Regions from separate parts of the Aquincola sp. J276 genome, predicted to be linked through region 1. Evidence: riboswitches for the same ligand, from Rfam matches in the RefSeq annotation. Region 1 holds a riboswitch; the other holds the start of a gene.
What was found. Region 1 has a riboswitch for thiamine pyrophosphate ahead of thiD (bifunctional hydroxymethylpyrimidine kinase/phosphomethylpyrimidine kinase). Riboswitches for the same ligand answer to the same signal wherever they lie in the genome.
Positions count from the first base shown of each region.

Region 1 (7,712 bases):
GGATGCTGGGCGCCCAGAGCGGCATCGAGTACTACACCGGCTTCCTGATCGAGAAGTCGCTGTCGATGGACAACGTGTTCGTCATCGCGATGATCTTCGGCTTCTTCGCCATCCCGCGGCAGTACCAGCACCGGGTGCTGTTCTGGGGCATCCTGGGCGTGATCGTGATGCGCGCCATCATGATCGGCCTCGGCGCCGCGCTGGTCACGCAGTTCAGCTGGGTGCTGTACGTGTTCGGCGGATTCCTGGTGCTTACAGGCATCAAGATGCTGTGGTTCGCCGACAAGCAGCCCGACCTCGAGAACAACCCCGTGCTGAAGCTGCTGCGCAAGATCATGCGCGTGACGCCCACGCTGCACGGCAAGGCCTTCTTCGTGAAGCAGCCGCATCCGCAGACGGGCCAGGCCGTGCTCTGGGCCACGCCGCTGTTCCTGGCGCTGTGCCTGGTGGAGATCGCCGACCTGATCTTCGCGGTGGATTCGGTGCCGGCCATCTTCGCCATCACCACCGATCCGTTCATCGTCTACACCAGCAACATCTTCGCCATCCTGGGCCTGCGTGCGCTGTACTTCGCGCTGGCCGCGATGATCCACCGCTTCGCCTACCTCAAGTACGCGCTGGCCCTGGTGCTGGTGTTCATCGGCGGCAAGATCTTCCTGGTGAACTTCATCGGCAAGACGCCGCCCGCGCTGAGCCTGTCGGTCACGCTGGGCCTGATCGCCGGTGGCGTGGTGTACTCGATGTGGAAGACCCGCGGCATGCCGGCCACGTTGCCCACCCAGTCATGAGGAGGCAGGCCGCCGTGGCAAGGTAGGCCGCGGCAACAGGGGCACGGGGCGCTGCGGCGCCCCTTGCCCTTGCAGCACCGCCGCCTGCAGCGCGGCCATCGCCTGCTCGGGGTCGGCAGCGCCGGTGATGGCGCTGACCACGCAGACGCCATCGGCACCGCAGCGCATGGCCTGCAGGCAGCGCGCGGCATCCATGCCGCCAATGGCCACCACCGGCAGCTCGTTGAGCAGCGCGCACCAGTAGGCCAGGTTGTCCTCGCCCTGCGGCAGCCAGGGCATCACCTTCAGCTGCGTGGCATGGATGGGTCCGCAGGCGATGTAGCTGGGCCGCAGCGCCCAGGCGCGGCACACCTCCACGTAGCAGTGCGTGCTGATGCCCAGCCGCAGGCCGGCGGCGCGGATCGCTTGCAGGTCGGCATCGTCCAGGTCTTCCTGCCCCAGGTGCACGCCGTACGCGCCCTGCTCGATGGCCAGGCGCCAATGGTCGTTGATGAAGAGCTGCGCATCCACCGCTGCCGCGGCCTGCACGCTGGCACGGATCTCCTGCCGCAGCAGGGCCACGTCGGCCTGCTTGATGCGCAGCTGCACCGTGCGGATGCCGGCCGCCAGCACGCGCGCCACCCAGTCGGCACTGTGCACGATGGCATACAGCCCCATGGCGCGCTGCCGCAGCGGCGCGAAGCCCTCGAAGGGCCGCTTGACCGGCAGGTTGTCGGCCTGCAGCGCGAAGCCGGACAGCGGTGCACCGGCCGGCAGCCGGCGCCGCTGGGCCTCGAACATGTCGGCCAGCACCTGCGCCTCGGCATCGACGAAGCCCAGCTGCTGCGCAGCCTGCAGCGCGCTGGCGGCCTGCACGCCGAAGGCCTCGGACACCGGGTCCTGCATGGCGCGGCTCACAGCTCGAAGGGCCGGCCGCCCACGGGCGTGCTGGCCACGGCCATGTCCTGCGCCGCCACGAGGCCAGCCCCATGGCCCAGCCGCCCGGCCTGCACCGCGTGGCGGAAGGCCGCGGCCATGCGCACCGGATCGCCCGCATGGGCCACCGCCGAATTGAGCAGCACCGCATTGAAGCCCAGCTCCATGGCCTGCGCCGCATGCGAGGGCGCCCCCAGGCCGGCATCGACGATCAGCGTGGCCTGCGGCAGGCGGGCGCGCAGGGTGCGCAGCGCCCACGGGTTGAGCAGGCCCTGCGCCGAGCCGATGGGCGCGCCCCACGGCATGAGGATGCTGCAGCCGGCGTCCATCAGCCGCTGGCAGGTCACCAGGTCGTCGGTGCAGTACGGGAAGACCTCGAAGCCGTCGATCACCAGCTGCGCTGCGGCCGTCACCAGCTCGAAGGGATCGGGCTGCAGCGTGTGCTCGTCGCCCACCACCTCGAGCTTGATCCAGTGCGTGCCCAGCAGCTCGCGCGCCATGTGCGCCAGCATGATGGCCTCGCGCGCGCTGCGACAGCCGGCGGTGTTGGGCAGCAGCCGCGCACCGCTGGCGCGGATGATGTCGATGAAGCCGCCGTGCGCACCGGCATCGCCGGCCAGTTCGCGCTTGAGCCCCACCGTCACCACCTGCGCGCCGGAAGCCGCGATGGCCTGCTGCAGCACCTGCGGCGACGGATAGCCGGCCGTGCCCAGCAGGAAGCGGCTGCGCAGCGGCACGCCGGCCAGCACGAAATCGTCCTGCTCGGCGCTGTGGTTCGAAATGCTTGACACGATCAACCTCCCACGATGGGTTTGAAGCAATGCACCTGGTCCCCGGGCTGCAGCCGGTGGCCGGCCCGCGCATCCCGCGGCACGAAGCCGCCGTTGACCGCGGTGGCCACGTCCTGCGGCGCATGGCCCAGGCGTTCGATCAGCTGGGCCAGCGTGCAGCCGGCGGGCAGCTGCAGGTGCTGGCCGGCCACCTGCACGGGGATGGCGTCGTCGGAAGCGTCGGCACGGGCGTTCATGCCGCCTCCCGCAAGCCGCTGGCGGCCAGCGCCTCTTCCACCAGGGCCGGTGCCAGCAGCCAGCCATGGCGGAACAGGCCGTTGATGCGGGTGAGGCCCGCCGCCACCTGCAGCTGCGGCAGGTTGTCGGGCAAGGCGGGGCGCAGGTTGGTCTCCATGTGCAGCACCCGGCCCTCGGCCAGCTCCGGCAGCACGCTGTGCGCCGCGCTCAACAGGCCCAGCAGGCTGCGCACCGAGATGGGCGATCGGTCTTCCGACTCCACCTCGGTGGCGCCCACCAGCACGATGTCGTCAGGCCGCGGCACCAGGTAGACCCGCCAGCGCGGATGCAGCAGGCGCAGCGGCCGGTGCAGCACCAGGCCCCGCGCCTGCACCCACAGCAGCTCGCCCCGCACGCCGCGCACCGGCAGCTGCGGCCGCGCCCCCAGGCCGCGCACGTCGAACACATGGTCGTAGGCCTGGCCATCCAGCCGGCCGGCATCCACCTGCTGCACCGGCATGCGCCAATGCCAGCGCACGCCTTGCCCCGTGGCCTCGTGCGCCAGGGCCTGCATCGCCTGCACGCAGTGCAGCTGGCCTTCACCCGGCAACAGCCAGGCCAGCGCGGGGCCGTGCACCGCAGGCTCCAGCGCGGCCAGCTCGGCCGCCGACAACGGCCGCGGCTGCGGCTGGTCGGCCCGGCCGGCTGCCTTGGCCAGCAGCACCGCCAGCAGCCGCTGGGCGCTGCCGGCATCGCCGCGATGGGCCAGCAGCAGGCTGCCTTCGCGCCGGAAGTGAACTTGCCTGGACAACTGCGGCAGCCACCGCGCCCAGAGGTCCAGCGAACGCCAGCCCCGTTGCGCAGTGCGCAGGTCGGCCGTTTCCAGCTCGGCGATGGGGCTCAGCATGCCGGCCGCGGTCCAGCCGACCGCCTGCGGCGGCGTGCGGTCGTCCGGGCCCGCTGCGGGATCGAACACCTGCACCTCGTGGCCGGCAGCCGCCAGCCGCCAGGCCAGCAGGCGGCCCAGCAAGCCGGCCCCGGCGATCCCGACGCGACTCATGCCGCCCGCCCCTCGCCGGCCAGCGGCCGCAGCTGCACGGGCCGCGGTGCATGGCCATGGTTGAGCGGCCCGTTGCCCGCACCGGTGCGCACCGCCGCGCCGTGCCGCAGGGCCTGCTGCACGTAGGCGTGTGCGGCAGCCACCGCATCGGCCATCGGCTGGCCCAGTGCCAGCGCCGCCGCCACGGCGGAGGACAAGGTGCAGCCGGTGCCGTGCAGGTTGCGGCTGTGCAGGCGCGGCGCCTGGAAGCGCCGATGCAGGCCTTCGCGGGACTTCAGCACGTCCACGACCGTGTCGCCCGGCAGGTGCCCGCCCTTCAGCAGCACCGCCTGCGCGCCCAGCTCCAGCAGGGCATTGGCCGCGCCGTCCAGCTCGTCCACCGACACGATGGCGCGGCCCAGCAGCAGCGCGGCCTCGTCCAGGTTGGGCGTGACGAGCGCCACCCGGGGGAACAGCGCCTGCACGATCACCTGCACCGCGGCGGCATCGATCAAGGCTGCGCCGCTGGTGGCGATCATCACCGGGTCCAGCACCACCGGCCGCAGGCCGTGGCGGTCGATCGCTGCGGCCACGCACTGCACGGTGGCGGCCGAATGCAGCATGCCGATCTTCACCGCGTCGCAGCCGATGTCCTCGGCCACCGCGTCGATCTGCGCGGCCAGCACCTCCGTCGGCACCGCATGGATGGCGCGCACACCCAGCGTGTTCTGCGCGGTGATGGCAGTGATCGCGCTGCTGCCGTAGCAGCCCAGCGCGGCAAAGGTCTTGAGGTCGGCCTGGATGCCGGCGCCGCCGCCGCTGTCGGAGCCGGCGATGGTCAGCACCCGGGCATAGCGGCAGGCGGGGGGCGGCGGATTCGGTGGTCATCGCAGCTTCCTTCGCATGAGCGGGCACGCGCGCCGGAAGAAGAGTGACCGCCCTGGGGCCGGTGCTGCTTCCCTCCGCTGGCATGACCCAGTTCAGGTTCAAAGGGTGTTTCTCAGTCGTGCGTCGCACGACACCCCTAGCAAGCGCCAATTATGGCCACGGAACGGCGCGCCCTAGAATCGCCCCCGCCGCGGCCTCAGGGCCTGCGGCACTTCGCTGGGGGTGTTGGCCTGCGCAAGCGGGCCGACTGAGACAGTCCCTTTGAACCTGATTGAGGTAATCCTCGCGCAGGGAAGCCGACGGACCTGGTCCGCCGCACCGCCGCCCGCGGTGCCGCATGCAGCCTCCGCTTTGCCGCCCTGCCATCGACCCGAGACCACGATGGCTTCCGCACCGTTCCGCTTTTCCCTCCACTCGCTGGCGGCCGCCGCCGCCTGCGTGCTCGGCCTGCCGGCCTGGGCCCAGCAGGCCGCGCAGACGGTGGAGATCACCGGCCGCACGCTGCAGGCCGCGCCGGGCATCGGCGGCTTCGGCGAGCTGCCCTTGTCCAGGGCCCCCCTTTGCCGGCACCGTGCTGGGCGGCACCGCGCTGCTGGACGCCGGCGTCGAGCGCCTGTCCGACATCACCCGGCTGGATGCCAGCCTGTCCGATGCCTACAACTCCGACGGCTACTGGAGCTTCCTCTCCGTGCGGGGCTACACGCTGGACAACCGCTTCAACTACCGCCGCGACGGCCTGCCCATCAATGCCGAGACCAGCATCGGCATGGCCAACAAGGAGCGCATCGAGGTGTTCAAGGGCACCAGCGGCATCCAGGCCGGCACCAGCGCGCCGGGCGGCCTGGTGAACTTCGTGGTCAAGCGGCCGGACGCCGCGGTGCGCAGCGCCTCCCTGGAGTGGCGTGAGCAGGGCAGCATCGGCGTGGCCACCGACCTCAGCCAGCGCTTCGGCGCGCACGAAGCCTTCGGCCTGCGCGTCAATGCGGCCTACGACCATCTCGACCCGCAGGTGCGCTCGCTCGAAGGTCATCGCCGCCAGCTGGCCGTGGCCGGCGATTGGCGCATCGCACCGGGCACGCTGGTGGAGGCCGAGTTCGAGCATTCCCGCCAGAGCCAGCCCAGCGTGCCCGGCTTCAGCCTGTTGGGCGACAGCCTGCCCTCGGCACGACGCATCGACCCACGCACCAACCTCAACAACCAGCCCTGGTCGCTGCCGGTGGTGATGGAGGGCAACACCGCATCGCTGCGGCTGCAGCAGCAGCTGGGCTCGGGCTGGCGCTTCACCGCGCACGGCATGACGCAGCACCTGAGCACCGACGACCGGCTGGCCTATCCCTACGGCTGCAGCGCCGAAGACCGCTACGACCGCTATTGCAGCGACGGCAGCTTCGACCTCTACGACTTCCGCAGCGACAACGAACGCCGCCGCAGCGATGCACTGGACTTCTCACTGGCCGGCAGCCCGGTGCTGGCCGGCCTGCGCCACCAGTTCAGCACCGGCGTGCTGTTCACCCGCTTCAAGAGCCGCGCCCAGGGCCAGGCCTACAACTACACCGGCACCGGCCACATCGACGGCACGGCGGTGACCGAGCCTGCGCCCGAGCTGACCGACGAGAACACCGAGCGCGACGAACGCAGCACCGAGCTGTACCTGCGCGACATGGTGCAGCTGTCGGCCGACTGGCGGCTGTGGGCCGGCCTGCGGCACACGCGGCTGCACCGCGACAGCGTGCGCACCGACGGCTCGCGCGCCACCGGCTACGGCCAGAGCGAGACCCTGCCCTGGCTGGCCGCCAGCTGGCAGTGGACGCCGGCCACGGTTGTCTATGCAAGTTGGGGCCAGGGCCTGGAGTCCGACGTGGTGCCCAACCGCAGCTTCTACGTCAACGCAGGACAGGCGCTGCCGGCGCTCAAGAGCCGGCAGACCGAGCTGGGTATCAAGCACGAGCGCGATGACGTCAGCGCCTCGCTGGTGGCCTTCCAGATCGACCGCCCGCGGGCCGCCGACCTGTGCGATGCCAATGACCAGTGCCTGCGCCGCCCCGACGGCAGCGCCCGCCACCGCGGCCTGGAAGCGGCGCTCGGCTGGAGCCATGGGCCCTGGCAGCTGCGCGGCAGCGCGATGTGGCTGCAGGCCCGGCTGCGCAACAGCAGCGATGACAGCTTGAACGGCAACCGCCCCACCAACGTGCCGCCGCGCTCCTTCCGCCTTGCGGGCAGCTATGCCCCCGCGGCACTGCCCGGCCTGCAGCTGCAGGCCGGCCTGGTGCACGAGGCGGACAAGATGGTGCTGGACGACAACAGCATCGCCATTCCGGGCTGGACGACGGTGAACCTCGGTGCGCGCTACGTGCAGCGTCTGTCGCGCAGCCAGCTCACCTGGCGCGTGGGCGTAGACAACGTGGGCGACAAGCGCGCCTGGCGCGAATCGCCCTTCCAGTTCGGCCACGCGTACCTGTATCCGCTGGCGCCCAGGACTTTTCGCGCATCCATCCAGCTAGACCTTTGACGTAGCCAAAAAACTCGCTATACTGCGAGGCTCTGTTCCCCGATAGCTCAGTCGGTAGAGCGCCGGACTGTTAATCCGTAGGTCCCTGGTTCGAGCCCAGGTCGGGGAGCCAAGAACAGAAGAAGAAGGCCTTGCAGCGATGCAAGGCCTTTTTCTTTGCCCGGCCGCCGAACCTGCGCGGTCCGGCAGCGCAGTTCAAACGCGACGTCACACGTCCACTTCCACGTCGTCGCCGCGCAGCTCCATCAGCTCACGACGCGCCGCGGCTTCGCCCTTGCCCATCAGCTTGGTGAGCGACTGCACCGTGCTGCCGAAGTCCAGCGCACCGAAGTCCACCCGCAGCAGGCGGCGCGTGTCGGGGTTGAGCGTGGTGTCCCACAGCTGCTCGGCGCTCATCTCGCCCAGGCCCTTGAAGCGGCTGATCGTCCAGCTGCCCTCGCGCGCGCCTTCCTTGCGCAGCTTGTCCAGTGCGGCGACCTGCTCGCCTTCGTCCAGCGCGTAGATCTTGGCCGCGGGCTTTTTGCCGCGCGCCGGTGCGTCGATGCGGAACAGCGGCGGCTTGGCGA
Region 1 covers NZ_JAJONC010000001.1:1,786,275-1,793,986, forward strand. Annotated here, with positions in the region: gene LRS14_RS08100 (TerC family protein) at 1-788, shown strand, start outside; gene LRS14_RS08105 (thiamine phosphate synthase) at 783-1,673, opposite strand; gene LRS14_RS08110 (thiazole synthase) at 1,682-2,494, opposite strand; gene thiS (sulfur carrier protein ThiS) at 2,497-2,730, opposite strand; gene LRS14_RS08120 (FAD-dependent oxidoreductase) at 2,727-3,770, opposite strand; gene thiD (bifunctional hydroxymethylpyrimidine kinase/phosphomethylpyrimidine kinase) at 3,767-4,594, opposite strand; TPP riboswitch at 4,690-4,785, opposite strand; TPP riboswitch at 4,846-4,948, shown strand; gene LRS14_RS08130 (TonB-dependent siderophore receptor) at 5,209-7,146, shown strand; tRNA gene LRS14_RS08135 (tRNA-Asn) at 7,183-7,258, shown strand; gene LRS14_RS08140 (DNA topoisomerase IV subunit B) at 7,354-7,712, opposite strand, start outside.

Region 2 (7,712 bases), 750 kb from region 1:
CTCAACTACTGGGGCTCCACCATCGCGAGGAAGGCGCGCTTCGACGAGGCCACGCAGACGTGGGAAGTGCAGGTGGAGCGCGAGGGCCAGCCGGTGACGCTGCGGCCGAAGCAGCTGGTGTTCGCGCTGGGCGTCTCGGGCTATGCCAACGTGCCGAAGATCCCTGGCGCCGAGACCTTCGAAGGCACGCAGCACCACTCCAGCCAGCACCCCGGCGGCGCAGCCTGGGCCGGCAAGCACGCGGTGGTGCTGGGCTCCAACAATTCGGCCCACGACATCTGCGCCGACCTGTGGGAAAACGGCGCCGACGTGACGATGATCCAGCGCTCGTCCACCCACATTGCGCCCTCGGCCTCCTTGATGGAGCTGGCGCTGGGCGGGCTGTATTCCGAGCAGGCGCTGAAGAACGGCATCAGCACCGACATGGCCGACCTGATCTTCGCCTCGGTGCCGTACAGGATCATGCACACCTTCCACATCCCCGTGTACGAGGAGATGAAGAAGCGCGACGCCGACCTGTATGCGCGGCTGGAGAAGGCCGGCTTCCTGCTGGACTTTGGCGAGGACGGCTCGGGCCTGTTCATGAAGTACCTGCGCCGCGGCTCGGGCTACTACATCGACGTGGGCGCGTCCGAACTGGTGGCCGATGGCCGCATCAAGCTGAGGAGCGGCGTCAACATCGAGCGCATCAACCCACGCTCGGTCACGCTGACCGACGGCACCGAGCTGCCGGCCGACCTGCTGGTGTACGCCACCGGCTACGGCTCGATGAACAACTGGCTGGCCGACCTGGTGTCACCCGAGGTGGCCGACCAGGTGGGCAAGTGCTGGGGCCTGGGCAGCGACACCACGAAAGACCCCGGCCCATGGGAAGGCGAGCTGCGCAACATGTGGAAGCCCACCGCGCAGCCGCAGATGTGGTTCCACGGCGGCAACCTGCACCAGTCGCGGCACTACTCGCAGTTCCTGGCGCTGCAGCTCAAGGCCCGCATGGAAGGCCTGCCCACCGAGGTGTACGGCCGGGAGGGGCCGCATCACCGGCGGTAGGTCAGAAGCGTTTGCCGAACCCGACCGAGAACAGCAGCGGGTCGACCTTGAAGCGGCCCAGGTCCGCACCGCCGGCGGATACGTCGGTGCGGATCTGCACCTTCTTCACGTCGACGTTGACGAGCCAGCCGTTGCCCACCGGCACGTCGACGCCGGCGCCCAGCGCCAGGCCCCAGCTGTTGCGGTCGATGTCCACGCCTGCAGGCAGGTCCAGGCTGGAGAAGCGGGTGTAGTTGATGCCCGCGCCCAGGTAGGGCCGGAAGCCGAGGCCGGTGAAGTGGTACTGAACGCTGAGCGTGGGCGGCAGGTGCTTCAGCGTGCCGATCTTGTCGCCGCCGGCGCGCAGGTCATGCTTCTGCGGGTAGGTCAGCACCAGCTCGGCCGCGATGTTGGGCGTGAAGAAGTAGGTGATGTCGACCTCGGGGAAGGTCTTGTTCTTCAGGCTCAGGTCGAGGCCAGTGCTGTCCTTGTCCGCCGAGTCGAGATGCAGCACGCGGCCACGCACGATCCAGTTGCCGGTGTCCTGCGCCTGGGCGGCAGCGGGCACGGCGGCGATCGTGAGGGTGGCAGCTGCGGCGAGCGCCAGCGCGTTCCAGCGCTTGTTCATGTGAGCTCCTTGAGGGATGTAGAGGGCCGGGCTTGTGCGGCCCGTGCCTCATTACCCCCGCGCGGTGGCGCACGCCCGTTTGAGCCAGCGCAAAGCCGCCACCCCGCCGTGCTGCACCGCCGCGGCCGCTTGATGCAGGTCAAGCACGCGGCTGCGGCGGCGTGGCGCTCAGCCCACGGGCTGGATGGGCACGTACAGCTCGCCGCCTGCGGCGCGGAACTCGGCCGACTTCTCGCCCATGCCCCGGGCCGCGAACTCGCGCACCTCCTGCGTGATCTTCATCGAGCAGAACTTGGGGCCGCACATGGAGCAGAAGTGGGCCACCTTGCTGGCGTCCTTGGGCAGCGTCTCGTCATGAAAGCTGCGGGCGGTGTCCGGGTCCAGGCCCAGGTTGAACTGGTCGGTCCAGCGGAACTCGAAGCGCGCCTTCGACAGCGCATCGTCGCGCGCCCGCGCCCCCGGATGGCCCTTGGCCACGTCGGCTGCATGCGCCGCGATCTTGTAGGCGACGATGCCCTGCTTGACGTCCTCCCGGTCGGGCAGGCCCAGGTGTTCCTTGGGCGTCACGTAGCACAGCATCGCGGTGCCCATCCAGCCGATCATCGCGGCACCGATGGCGCTGGCGATGTGATCGTAGCCCGGCGCGATGTCGATGGTCAGCGGGCCCAGCGTGTAGAACGGCGCCTCGTGGCAGTGCTTCAGCTGCTCGTCCATGTTGGCCTGGATCAGGTGCATCGGCACATGGCCCGGGCCTTCGATCATGGTCTGCACATCGTGCTGCCAGGCCAGCTTCGTCAGCTCGCCCAGCGTGCGCAGCTCGGCGAACTGCGCTTCGTCGTTGGCATCGGCGGCGCTGCCGGGGCGCAGGCCATCGCCCAGCGAGAAGCTCACGTCGTACGCCTTCATGATCTCGCAGATCTCCTCGAAGTGCGTGTACAGGAAGCTCTCCTGGTGGTGGGCGATGCACCACTTGGCCATGATCGACCCGCCGCGCGAGACGATGCCGGTGCGCCGCTGCGCCGTGAGGTGGATGAACGGCAGCCGCAGCCCGGCATGGATGGTGAAGTAGTCCACCCCCTGCTCGGCCTGCTCGATCAGCGTGTCGCGGTACAGCGCCCAGGTCAGGTCCTCGGCCACGCCGCCCACCTTCTCCAGCGCCTGGTAGATGGGCACGGTGCCGATGGGCACCGGGCTGTTGCGCAGGATCCAGTCGCGCGTGGTGTGGATGTGGCGGCCGGTGCTCAGGTCCATCACGTTGTCAGCGCCCCAGCGGATGGCCCACACCAGCTTCTCCACCTCTTCCTCGATGCTGCTGGTGACGGCCGAGTTGCCGATGTTGGCGTTGATCTTCACCTTGAAGTGGCGGCCGATGGCCATCGGCTCCACCTCGGGGTGGTTGATGTTGGCCGGGATGATGGCGCGGCCGCGGGCCACTTCGTCGCGCACGAATTCCGGCGTGATGACGGCGGGCAGCCGCGCGCCCATGCCGTTGCCGGCCAGGCGCTGCTCGCGCTGCGCATCGGCCAGGTACTCGGCCATCCACTCGCGCTTGCCGTTCTCGCGCAGGGCCACGTATTCCATCTCGGGCGTGACGATGCCGCGGCGGGCGTAATGCATCTGCGTGACGTTGGCACCGGACTTGGCGCGGCGCGGCGTGCGCTGCAGTGCCGCGGCCTCGGCGCGCAGCTGCGCGATGCGCGCGCTGTCGCGCTCGTCGTGCCGCAGGCCGTCGTCCAGGCCATGGCGCAGGCGGCCTGCATAGTGCTCGGTGCCGTCGCGTTCGCTGATCCATGCGCCGCGCACATCGGGCAGGCCGCGGCGCACGTCGATGAGGGCGGCGGGGTCGGTGTAGGGGCCGGAGGTGTCGTACAGCGAGACCACTTCGCCGTTGCTCAGGGCCACGTCGCGCACCGGCACGCGCAGGTCGGCGCGGCTGCCGGTGATCCAGGCCTTGGTGGAAGCGGGAAAGGGCTCGCGGGTGCGTTGCAGCAACTGCGCGAGTTGGTCGGGGGCGTTCATGCGGGTCTCCTTCGTGGCGTGGCGATGCATGCTCCGAAGGCCGGCCCGGCGCATGCCCCTCGAAGGCACGCACCCGTCCTGACACAACAGCTCTTCTTCCGCCGGTACTAACCGGTTCAAGTTCGCGGGTTCGGATTCACCATCTCAGCGGGCCTGTCGGCCTGCACCCCGGAGCGGGGGCGATTGTGGGAGGCCCGCGGCGCGGGTGTCAACGTGTTGCCCCTGCCGCCCACGGCGGCATGCGGGCGGTGATAGCGTGGCCGCATGAGCCTGCTGTTGTCCGCCCTCGACCAATCCGTTTCCCTTGCCGGCCATGGCGAAGACGCCGCCATCCGCGACACCGTGGGCCTGGCCACGCATTGCGAGGCCGAGGGCTACCACCGCTTCTGGCTCAGCGAGCACCATGCGCTGCCCACCATCATCGGCACCGCGCCCGAGGTGCTGATGGCCGCGGTGGCGGCCACCACGCAGCGCATCCGCATCGGCAGCGCGGGCGTGATGCTGCCGCACTACTCGGCCTTCAAGGTGGCCGAGCAGTTCCGCGTGCTGGAGGCGCTGGCCCCGGGCCGCATCGACCTGGGCGTGGGCCGCGCGCCCGGTGGCGACATGCGCACCGCGATGGCCCTCAATCCCAACGCCCATCATGCGGCCGAGCACTTCCCGCAGCAGGTGCGCGACCTGCAGGCCTGGACGGCCGGCCTGCCGCACAACGGCATCACCGCCCACCCGCGCGGCCCACATGCGCCGCAGGTGTGGATCCTGGGCAGCAGCGACTACGGCGCGCAGCTGGCGGCGCACTTCGGCCTGCCCTATGCCTTTGCCTACTTCTTCATGGACGGCCAGGGCGTGGAGCAGGCGCTGCGCCTGTACCGTGAGCTCTACCAACCCAGCGAACGCCATCCCGTGCCGCTGCCCACCATCTGCGTGTGGGCGCTGGCCGCGGACACCGAGGAAGAAGCCCGCCACCATGCGCTGAGCCGCGAGCGCTGGCGCGTGGACCGCGCGCGAGGCGTGCTGGGCCCGCTGCAACCGCCCGACGCCGTCGCCGCGCGCGGCTTCACCGAGGCCGAGATGGCCACGGTGGCGCCGATGCGCCGCAAGGCCTTCGTGGGCACCGGCGCGCAGGTGGCGGCGATGCTCAAGGACATCGCCGAGGAACTGCAGCTCGGCGAGATCGTCATCAACACCTGGGCCCACGACCCGCTGGTGCGCCGGCGCTCCTATTCGCTCATCGCCAAGGCGATGCGCGAAGGCTGATGCCTTACTTGTACGGCACGTAGTCGATCGGCACGAAGCGGTATCCACCCGCCTCGGGCCGCAGCCGGCCAATGCCCGGGAAGGGCAGATGCCCCGCGGCCACGAGGTAGCCGCCCTTGGCCGCGTCGGCATACGCATTGCGGCGTTCGCCCATCGCCGCCTTGCTGTCGGTGTCGAACTGGATGGTGACGTTGGGCTGCGCGAACTGCACCGCCGACACATGCATCAGGTCGCCCCACAGCACCAGCTTCTGGCCCCTGGATTCGACGGCATAGACGCTGTGGCCCGGCGTATGGCCATAGGCACGCAGCGCCCGGACGCCCGGCACCAGCTCGGTGTTGCCGTCGAAGGTCTTGAGTGCGCCTGCATCGGCGTACGGCTTGGCGGCGGCCATCGCGCCCTGGAAGAAGCCCTGCGCTTCCTTGGGCGCCTTGGCCATCTCCGCCTCGCTCAGCCAGTAGGCCGCGTCGCGCTGGTCCACGTGCAACGTGGCATTCGGAAAGGCCCGCTGGCCGGCGGCCATGGCACCGCCCACGTGGTCGGGATGCAGGTGGGTGATGAGCACCGCGTCCACCTGCTCGGGCTGGTAGCCGGCGGCCTTCAGGTTGGCCATCAGCTGGCCCAGCGACGGGCCGAACAGCCCGGCCGCGCCCGCGTCGATCAACACCAGCTGGCTGCCGGTGTTGATCAGGTAGCCGTTGACCGAGGTGCGCAGCGGATTGCTGGCAAAGGACTGCTTCATCAGCTTGTCCACCTGCGCCGGCTTGACGTTGGTGAGGAGCTGCTTGACGTCCAGGTCGATCGCGCCGTCGAACAGCGCGGTCACCTCGAAGTCGCCCAGCGCCATGCGGTAGAAGCCCGGTGCCTGGGTGCCCACCTGCGGCGCGGCGGCCTGGGCGGCGGTCGCGGCCAGCAGGCTGAGGCCGAGGGCGGCCTGACCGAGACGTTGACGGAATGCCTTGTTCATCGTTTCCTCCTGTGCAAAGGCGCAGGAGGTTACGACGAGTCAGGCCCGTTCGAACTTGAACACCGCCACGCTGGCCAGCAGGTTGGGCAGCCGGCGCACCGGCCGGCCGTGCTGGATGCCGAAGCTCTCGATCACCGACAGCCCGTTCTTGCGCGCCAGCACTTCGAAGTCGGCATAGGTGCCCACGCGGATGTTGGGCGTGTCGTACCACTCGTAAGGCAGCACCCGCGTCACCGGCATGCGGCCCGAGGCCACGCGGATGCGGTTGGGCCAGTGCGCGAAGTTGGGGAAGCTGACGATGCCGATGCGGCCCACGCGCGCGGTTTCCTGCAGCATCTTCTCGGTATTGCGCAGGTGCTGCAGGGTGTCCAGCTGCAGCACCACGTCGAAGGACTGGTCCTCGAACAGCGCCAGGCCCTCTTCCAGGTTGAGCTGCAGCACCTTCACGTCGCGGCGGATGCAGGCCGCGACCTTGGCATCGTCGATCTCCACGCCGAAGCCGCGGCACTGCTGATGCTCGCGCAGGTGCGCCAGCAGTGCGCCGTCGCCGCAGCCCAGGTCGAGCACGCGACTGCCCACCGGCACCAGCGACGCTATCGTCTCCATGTCCGCCCTGTCACTCATGCCGCGAACTCCTTGGCCACGTTGGCGAAGTAGGCGCGCAGCACGGCGTGGTAGCGCGGGTCTTCCAGCAGGAAGGCGTCGTGGCCGTGCGGTGCGTCGATCTCGGCGTAGCTGACGTCGCGCTGGTTGTCGACCAGGGCCTTGACGATCTCGCGCGAGCGGGCCGGCGAGAAGCGCCAGTCGGTGGTGAAGCTCACCAGCATGAACTTGGCCTGCGCGGCAGCGAAGGCGCGCGTCAGGTCGCCGCCATGCGCGAGCGCGGGGTCGAAGTAGTCCAGCGCCCGGGTGATCAGCAGGTAGGTGTTGGCGTCGAAGTACTCGCTGAACTTCTCGCCCTGGTAGCGCAGGTAGCTCTCGATCTGGAACTCGATGTCCTGCGTGCTGTAGCCGAGCTCGGCGGCGCGCAGGCTGCGGCCGAACTTGGCTTCCATCGAGTCGTCCGACAGGTAGGTGATGTGGCCGATCATGCGGGCCACGCGCAGGCCGCGCGCCGGCACCACGCCATGGGCATAGAAGTGCCCGCCATGGAAGTCGGGGTCGGTGACGATGGCCCGCCGCGCCACCTCGTTGAAGGCGATGTTCTGCGCCGACAGGTTGGGCGCGGTGGCCACCGCCACGCAGTGCCGCAGCCGCTGCGGATGGCGCAGCGACCAGCTCAGCGCCTGCATGCCGCCCAGGCTGCCGCCCAGCACCGCGGCCAGCTGGGTGATGCCCAGGCGGTCGAGCAAACGGGCCTGCGCGTCCACCCAGTCTTCCACCGTCATCACCGGGAAGTCGGCGCCATAGGGCCGGCCGCCGGCGGCGGGGTCGGGGTTGGCATGCATCGGGCCGGTGGAGCCGAAGCACGAGCCCGGGTTGTTGATGCCGATGACGAAGAAGCGGTCGGTGTCCAGCGGCTTGCCGGGGCCCACCAGGTTGTCCCACCAGCCCTCGCTGCGGTCCTGGCCTTCGTAGGTGCCCGCCACGTGGTGCGAGGCATTGAGCGCATGGCACACCAGCACCGCGTTGCTGCGGTCGGCGTTCAGCGTGCCGTAGGTTTCATAGACCAGCGTGTAGTCGGCGAGCTTCGCGCCGCTCTTGAGCGGCAGCGGCTCGGCGAACTGCATGCGCTGCGGTGTGACGTGTCCAAGGGATGCCATCAACAAAGAACCCGGTGCCGCCAAAGAAGCGGACACCGGGCCGGGCATCCCT
Region 2 covers NZ_JAJONC010000001.1:2,537,690-2,545,401, forward strand. Annotated here, with positions in the region: gene LRS14_RS11625 (NAD(P)/FAD-dependent oxidoreductase) at 1-1,047, shown strand, start outside; gene LRS14_RS11630 (OmpW family protein) at 1,049-1,654, opposite strand; gene thiC (phosphomethylpyrimidine synthase ThiC) at 1,823-3,673, opposite strand; TPP riboswitch at 3,750-3,854, opposite strand; gene LRS14_RS11640 (LLM class flavin-dependent oxidoreductase) at 3,944-4,930, shown strand; gene LRS14_RS11645 (MBL fold metallo-hydrolase) at 4,935-5,897, opposite strand; gene metW (methionine biosynthesis protein MetW) at 5,937-6,521, opposite strand; gene LRS14_RS11655 (homoserine O-acetyltransferase) at 6,518-7,660, opposite strand.
Region 2: linked by a shared signal. The riboswitch ahead of thiC (phosphomethylpyrimidine synthase ThiC) and the one ahead of thiD (bifunctional hydroxymethylpyrimidine kinase/phosphomethylpyrimidine kinase) in region 1 are both predicted to bind thiamine pyrophosphate.